DNA from 4 places in the Neorhizobium tomejilense genome. Region 4 is predicted to be linked to each of the others. Evidence: predicted binding sites of a transcription regulator. Region 4 holds the regulator's gene; each other region holds the start of a gene.

Region 1 (3,580 bases), 870 kb from region 4:
AAATTCCGGGATGATCGGCTTGCCGCGGAAATTGGACCGGGCGCTTTCCAGCATCTCGGCGGAGATATCGAGGCCGTAGAGCCTGGCCGCCGGATACTGCCGGTGGGCGAGGGCGAGGTTCCGGCCCGTGCCGCAGCCGACTTCGAGCAGCGAGGCATTCGGCGGGACATTCAATCCCGCAATCGCCCGGTCGCGGCCGAAGAGGTAATATTTGCGGGTGATGTCGTAGATATGGCGCTGATACCGGTACATCCGGTCCATGCGCTCGGCGTGGCCAGTCGGCAGGGAGTTACTCGCCATATCCGTCGCCATCAGGCTTTTTTCACATAGATGTGGAAACCGCCGTAAATTGCCGACCGGTCTTCCAGGTTGAGTTCGTTGGAGCGTTCTTCCAGATAGGACCACTGGTCGAAAAGGGCCGGGGAAAGGCGACCGTCGAGCACGCTCTTTTCGGCCGCCGTGCGGAAGATCACGCGGGCGCCGGGCGCGGCCGTGCGGCTGATTTCCGACCAGACGTCGTTCAACTGCTCGTCCGTCATCCAATCCTGTGCGTCGAGCAGGACGTAGCGATCGACCGAACCGGCGGACTTCTGGGCCAGCAGTTCCGTGAAGCTGGCATGGTGGACCGTGACACGCTCGGCATTGTCGCGGATGGCGCGGTAGTTTTCAGCCTTGAGGTAGGTCGGCAGCGTGCCCTCCTCCGGCTTCGGATACCGTCGCATAAAGGCCTGCCAGGCGAAATAGTTGTCGCGCAGCGGGAAATGGCAGGCGAGCTTTTCAAGGCGCTGGCGCAGGACTGGCGCGATCGATCCGTCCGAGGCGAGACTCGCCAGCTCGTCATATTGCTGCGGCGGAATGCCGAGGCCGAACAGCGAGCTCTTGCGGCTGGTGATCCAGCGGATCAGCGGCCTGTCGAACAGCGGAGCGATGCGGTCGTCGAAGAACTGGCGCTGCTCGCGCAACGACTTGGCATCGGCCATTTCGGTGAGGTCGATGCCATGCAGGCGAGCGATCAGGTGACCGGCGCCGATGAAGCGGCCGAGCAGGCCGGTCTTGTAGATATTGCGGTCGAACACTTCGATCCGCCGGCGGCCGGCGAGCGTGCGCTTGTCCCAGTAGGCGCGGGTCGCGGCATCGAGATTCGGCGCGATGAACGCGTCGTAGCTCTTGCTGTTGGTGCGGATGCCGTCCATGCCGAAGTGGCGCACGACATCGCCATGGCCTGGCAGGTGGCGGAAGGCGGCGAGCTTCAGGCGGTTCAGCGCGACGTGATGCGGGTTGAGGTCGACGACGTCGATCTTCTTCGGCGAGCGGGACAGATAGGCGAGCATGTTGCAGCCGCCGGAACCGATGGTGACGATCGAATGCTCGCCGGAAAGCTCCATGGCTGTCATGTCGACTTCCGGGTCTTCCCAGATCTGCGGATAGACGAGACCGGAGAACAGGAGGCCGAAAAGCCTTTCTGAGAAACCCTGCCGGGACAGAGCTTTATGCTGCAGAAGTGCGTCCTTCAGCTTCTGGTTTTTCCGAAAACCGGCTTCCTGTGCAATATCCGCCATGGTCGAGTCCCGCTTTGTCCAGAGTTTCAGCGCGTGTAAACCTGTCATGCTACAGATTGATGACGCAGCCTGTGGCCAGTCCCCCGATCGGCCCCACGCGGCCGAACACCCCCTTCCTTGGCGTCGAGAATCCTGATTGCATGCGGCCCTTGAAATGGAGGCAGGCATGCGGTTGTTGGTGCGGTTCCTAAAAATCCTCTGCGGCGTCATCGTCGTCGGCCTGATCGGGCTCGGAATCTGGCTCTATACATCGCCGCCGGAACTGCTGAGGGTCGGAAGCGGCTATTCGGCCAAGATGGTCTGCTCGAACGTCTTTATTGCCGGCCGCGACAGCAGCGAGGTCCTCGCTGTCGACGTGCAGGCTCCGGGTCACCCGCTTCTGAAATTGATGCGGGTCTCCGTCGATCGAACGGAAAAGCGGGTTCATGCCGCGCTGCTCGGCATTTTTGCCGGCAATGACGCGGTCTATCGCAAAGGGCTCGGCTGCGCCGTCGTCCCCGATGGGGCGCCGGCTGTTGCCGTCGGCGTTTCGGTGCCTGCCGTTACGTCAGTCGATCCATCCACGCTTTGGCCGGAAGGTGGAAAAGTGGAATCCGATCCGTCGGTTGCGCGGCTTCTCTCAGACATGGGCCTTGCCGGTCCGGGCCTTCGGGCGGTGGTCGTGGTCAAGCGGGGACGGATCGTCGGCGAGACCTATTCGACCGGCTTTTCCAAGGATACGCCGCTGCTCGGCTGGTCGATGACCAAGACCGTGAATGCTGCGATTCTCGGCACGCTCATTCGAGACGGAAAGCTTTCGCTGGACGACAAGGGCCTGTTCCCGCAATGGCAGGGCAACCAGCGCGGCGATATCCGGATTGCCGACCTGGCCGCCATGGAAAGCGGGCTCGCCTTCAACGAGAACTACGGCACGGTCGCCGATGTCACCCGCATGCTCTATCTCGAGCCGGACATGGCGAACTTCGCGGCCGACCAGCCGCTGGAGGCCGACCCCGGCACGCGGTTCGGTTATTCTTCCGGCACGGCCGTGATGCTCTCGAAGATCTGGATGGACCGGATCGGCGACAGAACTGCCGCGCTGTCCTATCCCCGCAACGCGCTGTTCGGCCCGCTCGGCATGCAAAGCGCCGTCATGGAGACCGATGCGGCAGGCACCTTCGTCGGCAGCTCGTATATGTATGCGACCGCGCGCGACTGGGCCCGGATCGGGCTGCTGCTTGCGCGGGACGGTGTGTGGAACGGCAACCGGATCCTGCCGCAAGGTTTCGTCACCCTGATGCACCAGGCCAACGCCACGTCGAACGGCCGTTATTCCAAAATGCAGACGTGGCTGCCGGGCAAGAATAATCCAGACATTCCGGCGGATGCGTTTTTCCTGCAGGGGCATGATGGGCAGACCATCACGGTCATTCCGTCGCTCGATCTGGTGGTGGTGCGGCTCGGGCTGACGCCGAGCTGGAACCGTTACGATCCGTCCCGGCTGGTCGCCGAGGTGGTGAAAGCAACAACGGCGCCCTGAGGCGCCGCTGCACATATTCGGTCAAGGCACTTTCAGCCCGGCTATTTCTCGAGGACGTCCAGCATGTTCTTGCGTTTGGCGTCGTAATAATAACCGCGCGCGTAGAGCTTGATGGCATTGTCGTTTCTGTTGTCGGCGACAAGCCAGGCGCCGCGCAGGTATTTGATCGCGTATTTGAGATTGGTCTCGGCATCGAGCAGGCCGGCCGGCGGGCCTTCGTAGCCCATGGACTTGGCGGTTGAATACTTGATCTGCATGAGGCCCCAGTAGCCGTTCTTGTGATAGGCCTTGGGATCGTACTTGCTTTCCCGATGCACGACGCGGTGCACGAGCGATTCCGGCACGCCGTACATGCCGGCATAACGCTTGATGAGCTTGCTCAATTCCGCCGGCGCACCGGTGGCCGTGGACGGCATCGGCTCGCCGGGAGCCGGCGGGAATTCCATGGCGGACAAGGCGGCAACGGCTCGCGGCTGTGCTGCATAGGCAAGCGTCGCAGTGT
Region 2 (3,580 bases), 2.5 Mb from region 4:
AGGTCAGATGATAGGGAAGCCTACTTCCACTCGCGGATGTCGACGAAGTGGCCGGCGACCGCGGCTGCGGCGGCCATGGCCGGCGAGACGAGATGGGTGCGGCCCTTGTAACCCTGGCGACCCTCGAAATTGCGGTTGGAGGTGGAAGCGCAGCGCTCGCCCGGCTTCAGGCGGTCGTCGTTCATCGCCAGGCACATCGAGCAGCCCGGTTCGCGCCATTCGAAACCGGCATCCTTGAAGATCTTGTCGAGACCTTCCGCTTCCGCCTGTTCCTTGACGATGCCGGAGCCCGGGACGACCATGGCGGACACGGTCGACGCGACGGTGCGGCCTTCGACGACCTTGGCTGCGGCGCGCAGGTCTTCGATGCGGCCGTTGGTGCAGGAGCCGATGAAGACGCGGTCGACGGCGATATCGGTGATCTTGGTGCCCGGCTTCAGGCCCATATAGTCCAGAGCGCGCCATTTCGAGGTGCGCTTGGTTTCGTCCGGGATGTCGTCCGGGTTCGGAACGGAACCTTCAACCGAGATGACGTCTTCCGGCGAGGAGCCCCAGGAGACGATCGGCGGCAGGTTGGCGGCGTCGAGCACGACGACCTTGTCGAAATGCGCGCCTTCGTCCGTCTGCAGCGTCTTCCAGTAGTCGAGCGCCATGTCCCAGGCCTTGCCCTTCGGGGCGCGCGGCTTGTCCTTGATGTATTCGAAGGTCTTTTCGTCCGGCGCGATCAGGCCGGCGCGGGCGCCGCCTTCGATCGTCATGTTGCAGACCGTCATGCGGCCTTCCATGGAGAGCGCGCGGATCGCCTCGCCGGCGAACTCGATGACGTGGCCGGTGCCGCCGGCGGTGCCGATCTCGCCGATGATGGCAAGGATGATGTCCTTGGCGGTGACGCCCGGCGGCAGCTGGCCGTCGACGCGCACCAGCATGTTCTTCGCCTTCTTCTGCACCAGCGTCTGGGTGGCGAGCACGTGCTCGACTTCAGACGTGCCGATGCCGTGCGCAAGTGCGCCGAAGGCGCCGTGGGTCGACGTGTGGCTGTCGCCGCAGACGATGGTCATGCCCGGCAGGGTAAAGCCCTGTTCCGGGCCCACGATGTGGACGATGCCCTGGCGGACGTCCTTTTCCGAATAATATTCGACGCCGAAATCGCGGGCGTTCTGGGCAAGCGCTTCCACCTGGATGCGGCTTTCCTCGTTCTTGATGCCTTCGTGGCGGTCGGCCGTGGTCGGGACGTTATGGTCCACGACGGCGAGCGTTTTTTCCGGTGCACGGACCTTGCGGCCGGCGATGCGCAGGCCTTCGAATGCCTGCGGCGACGTCACTTCGTGAACGAGGTGACGGTCGATGTAGAGAAGACAGGTGTGGTTCTCATCCTCGGAAACGACGTGGTCGTCCCAGATCTTGTCATAAAGGGTGCGGGGTGCGCTCATGGCTGCTGTCCGTAAAGCTGACTGAAACAGGAAATGGGTGTCCGGCAGCTTAGGGCTGCCGCAAGCTGAGACAATCAGCTAAGTCGGTCGCAAAGCGCCCCGGATACCCGCGCGAAAAACCGTGCCGGCAGACGTTTGTGGTCCTGCAGCACGACGATATGGTTCGCGAGGCATCCGAATTTCGATCCCATGGCCGCTGCAATAGCAGTTTCCGAAGAAATCGGCAATCGAATTGCTTCGCAGAAAATCTGTCGCATCTCTGTCATAAAGCTTTCGCGGAAACGTGGTTGATCTGAGTTTCCATAAAGGAGGAATGCCCACCATGTCCGAACCCATGCAAGACCAGCTCAGCCGCATCAAGGAAGAGATCGCCGACAGCTTCGATGAAGAGCTCGAAATGCAGATGGAAGAGGACCGGCTCGACGAGCTGGTCGCCGAGGGCATGTCCGAGCCCGCCGAGGCGACGATCGACCGCCGGATCTATTTCCGCGAACTCTTCCGCCTCCAGCACGAGCTGGTCCGTCTGCAGGACTGGGTGCAGTACAAGAAGCTGAAGATGGTCGTGCTGTTCGAAGGCCGCGACTCGGCCGGCAAGGGCGGCGCCATCAAGCGCGTCACCCAGCGCCTCAATCCGCGTGTCGCCCGCGTCGTCGCGCTGCCCGCGCCGACCGAGCGCGAACAGAACCAGTGGTATTTCCAGCGCTACGTCCCGCATCTGCCGACCGCCGGCGAAATGGTGATGTTCGACCGCTCCTGGTACAACCGCGCCGGCGTCGAGCGGGTCATGGGCTTCTGCACCAAGGACGAGCTGGAAGAGTTCTTCCGTTCGGTGCCGGAATTCGAACGCATGCTGGTCCGCTCGGGCATCATCCTCGTCAAATACTGGTTCTCGATTACCGACGAGGAGCAGGAATTCCGCTTCAAGATGCGCATCCACGATCCGCTGAAGCAGTGGAAGCTGTCGCCGATGGACCTCGAAAGCCGCGTCCACTGGGAAGAATATACCAAGGCGAAGGAAGAGATGCTCCAGCGCACCCACATCCCGGAAGCGCCGTGGTGGGTGGTGCAGGCCGTCGACAAGAAGAAGGCGCGGCTCAACATGATCTCCCACCTTCTCGCCCAGGTGCTTTACGAGACCGTGCCGAAGGAGCAGATCGACCTGCCAGGCCGCGTCCGGAACGACGACTACATCCGCCATCCGGTGCCGGCGGACATGTACGTCCCGGAAGTGTACTGAACAGAACCGCGCCCTGCCATCGTTGACGCTGCGGGGCGCTCGGCAGGGACTGAAACGGCGAGGCGGCCTTCGGGCCGCCTTTTGCGTTAGCGCTCCGTCCTTCTCCGCAAACGTCCTTCGATGCCGCGCAGGGCCAGCGACAGGCCGATCGTCAGCAGCAGGTAGATATAGGTGACGATCGAATAGGTCTCGAAGAAGCGGAAGGAGCCGGCTGCATAGACCTTCGCCATCTGGGTGATGTCGGCGACGCCGAGGACCGAGACGAGCGATGAATCCTTCACCATCGAGACGAAGTCGTTGGAAAGCGGCGGCAGGATCACCCGCATCGCTTGCGGAAATACGATCAGCCGGAAACGCTGCCAGCGGGTCAAGCCCAGCGCCTTTGCCGCCTCGATCTGGCCGATATCGACGGCCTGGAACCCGGCACGAAAGATTTCGGCGATGAAGGCTGCATAACCGATCGTCAGTGCGATGATCGCCCGCCAGAGCAGCGAGACGTCGCGCACCAGAAGCGCCTGGGCCCAGCCGCCCTCGATCAGCGGCTCCAGCGCCCAATTGTAGAGCGTCACGAAGGCCGGTGCGCCGACGAAGGCGATGTAGAAGAGCAGCACGAGGATCGGGATGCCGCGAATGAGCTCGATATAGAAACGCGCCGCCTGCCGCAGCACGACATTGCCGGAAAGCCCTGCAAGCGCGATGCCGAGCCCGAGCAATGTCGCCAGGAGAAAGGCGGCGAGCGTCACGCCGACCGTGATGCCGATGCCCTTGGCGACGACATTGAAGACCTGGGAATAGAGGTCGTTGAGTGCGATGACCGCCGCCAGGCCGAAACAAAGGACCCCGAAGGCGACCAGCCACCAGGGGAAATCCTGCGGCTGCGATGTGCTGCGGCGCGGAGGCGCCATGCCCTTAC
Region 3 (3,580 bases), 1.6 Mb from region 4:
TCATAGGCGCCGGCGGGTTTGTCCTCGACGGTGCGGAAGACGCGCTGGCCCTTGCCGTCATAACCCATGCGGCGGGTCTTCAGGACGCCTTGGCCGCCGAAATCGGCGAGCGCCTTTTCGAGGTCGGACTGGCTGTCGACGGCGTGGAATCGGGCGGTCTCGATGCCGCAGGAATTCAGGAAGCGCTTTTCGGTCAGCCGGTCCTGCGACATATCGAGCGCCTTGGCCGGCGGGTGGACCGGAACGGAGCGCTGCAGCGCCTCGGCGGCGGTGACCGGCACGTTTTCGAATTCATAGGTGACGACGTCGCAGCGGCTGGCGAGTTCGGCGAGCGCTGCCGGATCGTCATAGGCGGCAGTGATCTGGGCGTTGGCGACCTGGGCTGCCGGGCAGTCGGCCTGCGGTTCGAGCACGATCGTGCGGAAGTTCAGCCGGGCTGCGGCCATGGCCAGCATGCGGCCGAGCTGGCCGCCGCCGATGATGCCGATCGTGTGGACAGTCATGGAGCCTCGTCGATTGGGTAGTCGGCAACGGCCGCACTCTGGCGGGCGCGCCATTCGTCGAGCCGATCGGCGATCTCGTCGTCGTTGAGGGCGAGAACCGCGGCGGCCAGCAGGGCGGCGTTGATGGCGCCGGCCCGGCCGATGGCAAGCGTGCCGACCGGAATGCCGGCCGGCATCTGGACGATCGACAGCAGGCTGTCCTGGCCGGACAGCGCCTTCGATTGAACCGGCACGCCGAAAACGGGAAGCGGCGTCATGGCGGCGGTCATGCCGGGCAGGTGGGCCGCACCGCCGGCACCGGCGATGATGACCTGGAAACCTTCGGCACGGGCGCCCTTGGCAAATTGCATCATCCGCTCCGGCGTGCGATGCGCCGATATGATACGGGCCTCGTAACCGATATCGAGTGCCTCCAGCGTGTCGGCGGCGTTCTTCATGGTCTCCCAGTCGGACTGGCTGCCCATGATGATGGCGACGGCAGGTCTTTCAGACATGGCGGGACCCTTAAGCGATGATGTCCGGAACAATCTGGTCTTCGAGCTGAGTCATCTTGTCTTTCAGCGACAGTTTCTTCTTCTTCATGCGCTGCACGCGAAGAGCGTCGCAGCCGACCTGGATCATGGCATTGATGGCGGCGTCGTAATCCTCGTGTTCCTGTCGAAGTTTCGCGAGCACCAGCCGGACATCCGCCTGTTCCTGATCTGCCATATTCCAGTCCCCATTCTCACGCCCGGCATTTCAGCGGTCGCCGGCATTCTCCGCAAGCCTCTACCACCAAACCGCGTTAACGGGAAGTTAGACAAGGTCACGAATTTGCCCACTTCAAACCATGATTTCACCTTCGACAAAGCCGGCCGATCGTGTCACACTTCCTTCGTAAACCTGAAGCCTCGGCATTAGGGAATGCCGTGGTAGGTGACTAAGGAAGGAACATGCCACATGACCGTCCAGGCTCATATCGCATCGCTTGAAAAGAAGCACGGTGCATTGGAGGAGGAGCTCCAGACCGTTCTCGCGTCCCCCTCCGCCGACGACCGTGAAATAGCCGACCTCAAGCGGCGCAAGCTGCGCATCAAGGACCAAATGCAGCGCCTTAAGGCAACCACGCGTCATTAGTTCCTCAGTAGGAGAAGCGCCGCTCGCCCATTGTTTCATCAGTCAGAGGCGAATAATAAAAGCGGCAAACCAATAATCCAGAAATAACCCAGAAATAACAATGACAAGGTTCTGGTCGTGGAAGGGAGCCACAATTCCCACGGTTTAAAAGCCGGTCGTCACGACCAGAACTGATCCAGCCACAGGTTCAGCCTGTCGAAGCCCTTGCTGTTGACGGAATAGATGCGCCGCGTGCCTTCCGCCGTCACATTCACCAGATTGCTATCCAGAAGAGCCTTCAAATGCTGCGACACCGCGGGCCGGCTGATCGGCAGGCCTTGCGCAAGTTCGTTTACGGTTCTCGGGGCGCGCCGCAATTCCTCCAGCAGATACCGCCGGTTAGGATCAGCTATGGCTGCAAAGGGGTCAACGGTTGTCATGCGTTGAACTTACGGTAAACGCTCGATAACGGCAAGATTTATTGTGCATCGCAACAACGCAGCCCGCCTTATTTTGCGTTGCTTTTTTAGCTGCATCGCGCTCGCTTTGCCGGGTCAGAACGGCAGGCCGTCCCACAGCAGTTTCAATCCCGCACAGAATGCCAGACCGTAAGTCATCGGATAGAAGGTTTCCGCCTTCAGATGCTTGACGATGGCCGCGCCGATCATGGTCGCGATCAGGGCGACCGGTAGAAGGGTTGCGGAGATGGTGAGGTTTTCGGAGTCGAGTGCGCCGAGGAAGAAGTAAGGGATGACCTTGACCGCATTGACGATCGCGAAGAAGCGGATGCTGGCGCCGGTATAGGCTTTCGGATCGAGCCGCATCGGCAGGACGTAGATCTGGAACGGCGGCCCGCCGGCATGGGCGACGAAGCTCGCGTAACCGGACAAGGCGCCCCAGAAGGTGGCGGCGCCCGGCCGGTGCGGCAAGGGAGCCCTCGGCTGGTTGGATCGGGGGCCGTAGACCTGCCAGAAGTAGCGCACGGTAAACAGGATCGTTGCAACCGCGATGACGAGGCGCAGGGCATCGTCCGAGACATAGGCCGACGTTGCCCATCCGAGCGCGATGCCGATGATGCCGCCGGGCAGGATCACCAGCAGCGTCCTGGGATCGTTGAAGTTCCGCCACGACCATAATGCGACGATGTCCATGACGATCAGGATCGGCAGGAAGATCGCCGCCGCCCTGACCGGATCGACGGCGAGCGACATCAGCGGCACGCCGAGCAGACCGATAGCGCCGCCGATCCCCCCTTTCGAGAGGCCGACAAGCAGGACGGCGGGGATGGCGAAGGTGAAGAACGCGAAGCTAAGCGTATCGGGCATGAAGACTCGAAGGCGATGAGGGAATGGTTGATCCGGCAGGCGGTCCGGTCTATCGAATTTGCGGACAGAAAACGAGTGCGGATTTTCGCAAACCGATATCCGCCGAACGGGAAGAAACATGACCGGACAGAAAGACCGCTGCCGCCTCGTGCTGATCGTGCCGCAATATGACGATGCCGATCAGCAGGCCAAGGATCTCGAAGCAGCGCTTGTAGGCGGCGACGTCGCGTCGGTCATTGTGCCGCAATACGGGCTCGACGACCAGGCGTTCCAGAAGCGTGCGGAAGCGCTGGTCGAACTGATTCAGGCGGCGGGCGCTGCGGCGCTGGTCTGTGGAGACAGCCGGGTGGCCGGGCGCATCAAGGCAGATGGCCTGCATCTTGGCGGTGACCTCACCGAGCTGGGGGAGGCGATCGAGAAATTCGTGCCGAAGATGATCGTCGGCACCGGCGGGGCGGGCGACCGGCATCAGGCGCTTGCAATCGGTGAACATCGTCCCGACTATATCTTCTTCGGCAAGCTCGACGGCGATATCAAGCCGGAAGCACATCCGAAAAACCTCGCGCTCGGCGAATGGTGGGCATCGATGATCGAGATCCCCTGCATCGTCATGGGCGGCACCGATCCGTCATCCGCGCTTGCCGTCGCGGAGACCGG
Region 4 (3,580 bases):
CCCATGACGGGCGAACAGATCCGCTCCGCTCCCCGCATGCCGCAGGTCAAGGTCATCCGACGCGCGCTCGGCCTGACCCAGGAAGAGTTTTCCGGCCGCTACCAGATTCCGCTCGGCACGTTGCGCGACTGGGAACAAGGTCGATCCGAACCGGACCAACCGGCAAAGGCATATCTGAAGGTGATTGCGGTCGACCCGCAAGGTACGGCGGAGGCGTTGATAAAAGGCGCTGCATAGTTTCAATAGACGCCGAATGCTGCTTCGCCAGCCTCCATGGCAATGGTCCGCCGGGTCGCAATGAGACGGTCAGGATAAAGGTTGGACTCAAGTCCAACGAGAAGGCGTCAGAAATCGCCCAATGCGTATCCGGCGCCGCGCACGGTCCGGATCACGTTGTCGGACTTGCCAAGGCTGATGACTTTGCGAAGCCGGCCTATATGGACGTCGATCGCGCGCTCATCGACGGTCGTGTCGTCGCCCCATAGGGATGCCTTGAGCTCCGAGCGGGAATAGACCTTGCCCGGTGTCCGCATCAGGAATTCAAGGAGCTTGAACTCCTTCGGCCCGAGCTTGACCTCGCGTTTCTGCCGGTGAACTCGATGGGCTTCCCGGTCGAGCGTGAGATCGCCGACCTTGAGCATGTGGTCCAGGAGGGCGGGATTGACGCGCCTCAGCAGGTTCTTCACACGGACGACGAGCTCGACCGGGGAAAATGGCTTCATCAGGCAATCGTCGGCACCTGCCGCCAGCGCGATAATGTGAAGGCCTTCGCCACCCGACGGCACGAGGAGGATGATCGGAAGGCGCGACAGGACAGGGTCGAGACGCACCTCGCGGCAGACCTCGAGACCTCGCACGCCCGGAAGATCCGAACTCATGACCAGGATATCCGGCGGAACGGCTTTCAGGCGATCTGAGATCTCGGCTCCACTTGCCAGCATCGATACGACGAAGCTGTCGGCCACGAGGGCTTTCTGCAATATCAGACGGAACGACTCGTCGTCGTCGACCAACAGGACCCGCGCGCTCATCTCGTGGCCACCAACTATGTTTCCATGGAGTATCCGGCACCGCGGACGGTGCGGATGACATCCTGCATGTTGGAGAAGTTGAGTGCCTTGCGAAGTCTTCCCACATGGACGTCGACGGTACGCTCGTCGACATAGATGTCGTGGCCCCAGACGCCGTCCAGAAGCTGCGAGCGGGAAAAGACCCGCCCTGGCGCTGCCATCAGGAATTCGAGCAGGCGGAATTCGGTCGGGCCAAGGCGCACTTCGCGGCTCTTGCGGTGAACGCGATGGGTTTCCCGATCGAGCTCGATATCGCCGCAGCGGAGAACGCTGGAGAGCACCTCGGGCCGGGCCCGGCGCAGCATGGCCTTGACGCGGGCCATCAGTTCCGGCGTCGAGAAGGGTTTTACCACATAGTCGTCGGCGCCGGTGGCGAGGCCGCGGACACGTTCGCTCTCCTCGCCGCGGGCCGTCAGCATGATGATCGGCAGGCGCTCGGTTTCCGGGCGCATGCGCAGCCGGCGGCAGAGTTCGATGCCGGAAACGCCGGGCAGCATCCAGTCCAGGATCAGAAGGTCCGGTACTCGCTCCTGAAGCCGAATTTCGGCTTCGTCGCCCCGCAAAACGGTATCGACCTCATAACCCTCGGCTTCCAGATTGTAACGAAGAAGCACGCTCAGCGCTTCTTCGTCTTCTACGACAGCGATTTTCGGCAGCATTCTTGGCCTGCTCCGTCAGTTCTATTCAGTGATCGCGCCGAGCGTGTTCGACGAGTCGTCCTTCGGACGATCGCCTTCCGGCTGGGCGCCCGTCGTCATGTAGTAGATGGTCTCGGCGATATTGGTGGCGTGGTCGCCGATACGCTCGATGTTCTTGGCGCAGAACAGAAGATGCGTGCAGGTGGTGATGTTGCGCGGATCCTCCATCATGTAGGTGAGGAGCTCGCGGAACAGCGAGGTGTACATCGCGTCGATTTCCTCGTCGCGGCTACGGATCGCCTCGGCCTTTTCCGCCGAACGCGTCGCATAGACGTCGAGGACGTCCTTGAGCTGCACGAGGGCGAGATCGGAGAGATGTTCGAGGCCGCGGGCGAGCTTGCGCGGAACGCCGGTGCCCTGAACCGCGATAACGCGCTTGGCGGTGTTCTTGCCAAGGTCGCCGACGCGCTCGAGATCGGAGGCGATGCGCAGCGAACCGACGATCTCGCGAAGGTCGGCCGCAACCGGCTGGCGGCGGGCGATCGTGATGATCGCCTTGTCGCCGATCTCGCGCTCGGCGTGATCGAGGATCACGTCGTCGGAGATGACCTTCTGCGCGAGTGCGGCGTCGGAATTGACCAGCGCCCGCACGGCGTCCGAGCACATCTGCTCGGCGAGGCCGCCCATTTCGGAGATGCGGCGGCTCAGGTATTTCAGTTCGTCGTCATAAGCCGACAGGATATGGGTCGATGCCATCTTCTAGTCCTCAAAATTGATTTTCAGGCGGCACAATCGGCTGGATCAGCCGAAGCGGCCCATGATGTAATCCTGGGTGCGCTGATCGTCGGGATTGGTGAACATCTTGTCGGTGTCGTTCTCCTCGACGAGCTGGCCGAGATGGAACATGGCGGTGCGCTGCGACACGCGGGCAGCCTGCTGCATCGAGTGCGTCACGATCACGATCGTGTAGTTGGCACGCAGTTCATGGATGAGTTCTTCGACTTTGGCGGTGGCGATCGGGTCGAGAGCCGAGCAGGGTTCGTCCATGAGGATGACTTCCGGCGACACGGCGATCGCACGGGCGATGCACAGACGCTGCTGCTGGCCGCCGGAGAGGCCGGTGCCGGATTCGTGCAGGCGATCCTTGACTTCGCCCCAGAGGCCGGCGCGCTGCAGGCTCGCCTCGACGATCTGGTCCATGTCGGCCTTGTTCTTGGAAAGGCCGTGGATGCGCGGACCGTAGGAAATGTTCTCGTAGATGGTCTTCGGGAACGGGTTCGGCTTCTGGAACACCATGCCGACGCGGGCGCGAAGTTCCACGACGTCGATGTTATTGTCGTAGATATCGTCCGTGTCGAGGGTGATCTTGCCGGTGACGCGGCAATTCTCGATCGTGTCGTTCATGCGGTTGAGGCAGCGCAGGAAGGTGGACTTGCCGCAGCCGGAAGGACCGATGAGAGCCGTCACAGTGTTTTCGCGGACGTTGAGGTTCACGTCGAAAAGCGCACGCTTTTCGCCGTAGTAAACCGAAACGTCCTTGCCGATCATCTTGTGGGAAGCATCGCTCATCTTTTGGTCCAGCGCCTTTTCTACTGCCGATTCTGACATCATATTCATTGTCATACTCCTTCTACCAGCGCCGCTCGAAGCGACGCCGCAAGAGAATTGCGCCAACATTCATTAGGATGAGGAACAGGAGCAGGATGATGATTGCTCCCGAGGTACGCTCGACGAACGCGCGCTCCGCTTCGTTCGCCCACATGTAGATCTGGACCGGCAGCGCCGTCGACGGGTCGAGCGGCGTGGTCGGATAGTTGGCGACGAAGGCCACCATGCCGATCAGGAGCAGCGGCGCGGTTTCGCCGAGTGCGT

What was found. The regulator PhoB, encoded in region 4, activates phosphate uptake and scavenging genes when phosphate is short. The targets are predictions, from matches to a motif close to TGTCATNNANCTGTCAT.
Region 1: a site for PhoB is predicted at 1,608-1,624, ahead of ACSQ3G_RS10610 (BtaA family protein). Genes of this name have one in related genera too.
Region 2: a site for PhoB is predicted at 1,691-1,707, ahead of ppk2 (polyphosphate kinase 2). Genes of this name have one in related genera too.
Region 3: a site for PhoB is predicted at 1,365-1,381, ahead of ACSQ3G_RS14315 (YdcH family protein). Genes of this name have one in related genera too.

Annotation. Positions count from the first base shown of each region.
Region 1 covers NZ_CAXUSO020000001.1:2,057,044-2,060,623, reverse strand. The annotation lists gene ACSQ3G_RS10615 (class I SAM-dependent methyltransferase) at 1-300, opposite strand, end outside; gene ACSQ3G_RS10610 (BtaA family protein) at 312-1,559, opposite strand; gene ACSQ3G_RS10605 (serine hydrolase domain-containing protein) at 1,726-3,078, shown strand; gene ACSQ3G_RS10600 (transglycosylase SLT domain-containing protein) at 3,120-3,580, opposite strand, start outside.
Region 2 covers NZ_CAXUSO020000001.1:3,663,259-3,666,838, reverse strand. The annotation lists gene leuC (3-isopropylmalate dehydratase large subunit) at 21-1,430, opposite strand; gene ppk2 (polyphosphate kinase 2) at 1,753-2,667, shown strand; gene ACSQ3G_RS18270 (amino acid ABC transporter permease) at 2,754-3,572, opposite strand; gene ACSQ3G_RS18265 (transporter substrate-binding domain-containing protein) at 3,577-3,580, opposite strand, start outside.
Region 3 covers NZ_CAXUSO020000001.1:2,798,083-2,801,662, reverse strand. The annotation lists gene ACSQ3G_RS14330 (5-(carboxyamino)imidazole ribonucleotide synthase) at 1-503, opposite strand, end outside; gene purE (5-(carboxyamino)imidazole ribonucleotide mutase) at 500-997, opposite strand; gene ACSQ3G_RS14320 (YdcH family protein) at 1,008-1,211, opposite strand; gene ACSQ3G_RS14315 (YdcH family protein) at 1,443-1,619, shown strand; gene ACSQ3G_RS14310 (ArsR/SmtB family transcription factor) at 1,778-2,038, opposite strand; gene ACSQ3G_RS14305 (sulfite exporter TauE/SafE family protein) at 2,153-2,923, opposite strand; gene ACSQ3G_RS14300 (thiamine phosphate synthase) at 3,042-3,580, shown strand, end outside.
Region 4 covers NZ_CAXUSO020000001.1:1,182,615-1,186,194, reverse strand. The annotation lists gene ACSQ3G_RS06175 (helix-turn-helix domain-containing protein) at 1-237, shown strand, start outside; gene ACSQ3G_RS06170 (winged helix-turn-helix domain-containing protein) at 345-1,031, opposite strand; gene phoB (phosphate regulon transcriptional regulator PhoB) at 1,046-1,729, opposite strand; gene phoU (phosphate signaling complex protein PhoU) at 1,751-2,464, opposite strand; gene pstB (phosphate ABC transporter ATP-binding protein PstB) at 2,510-3,325, opposite strand; gene pstA (phosphate ABC transporter permease PstA) at 3,339-3,580, opposite strand, start outside.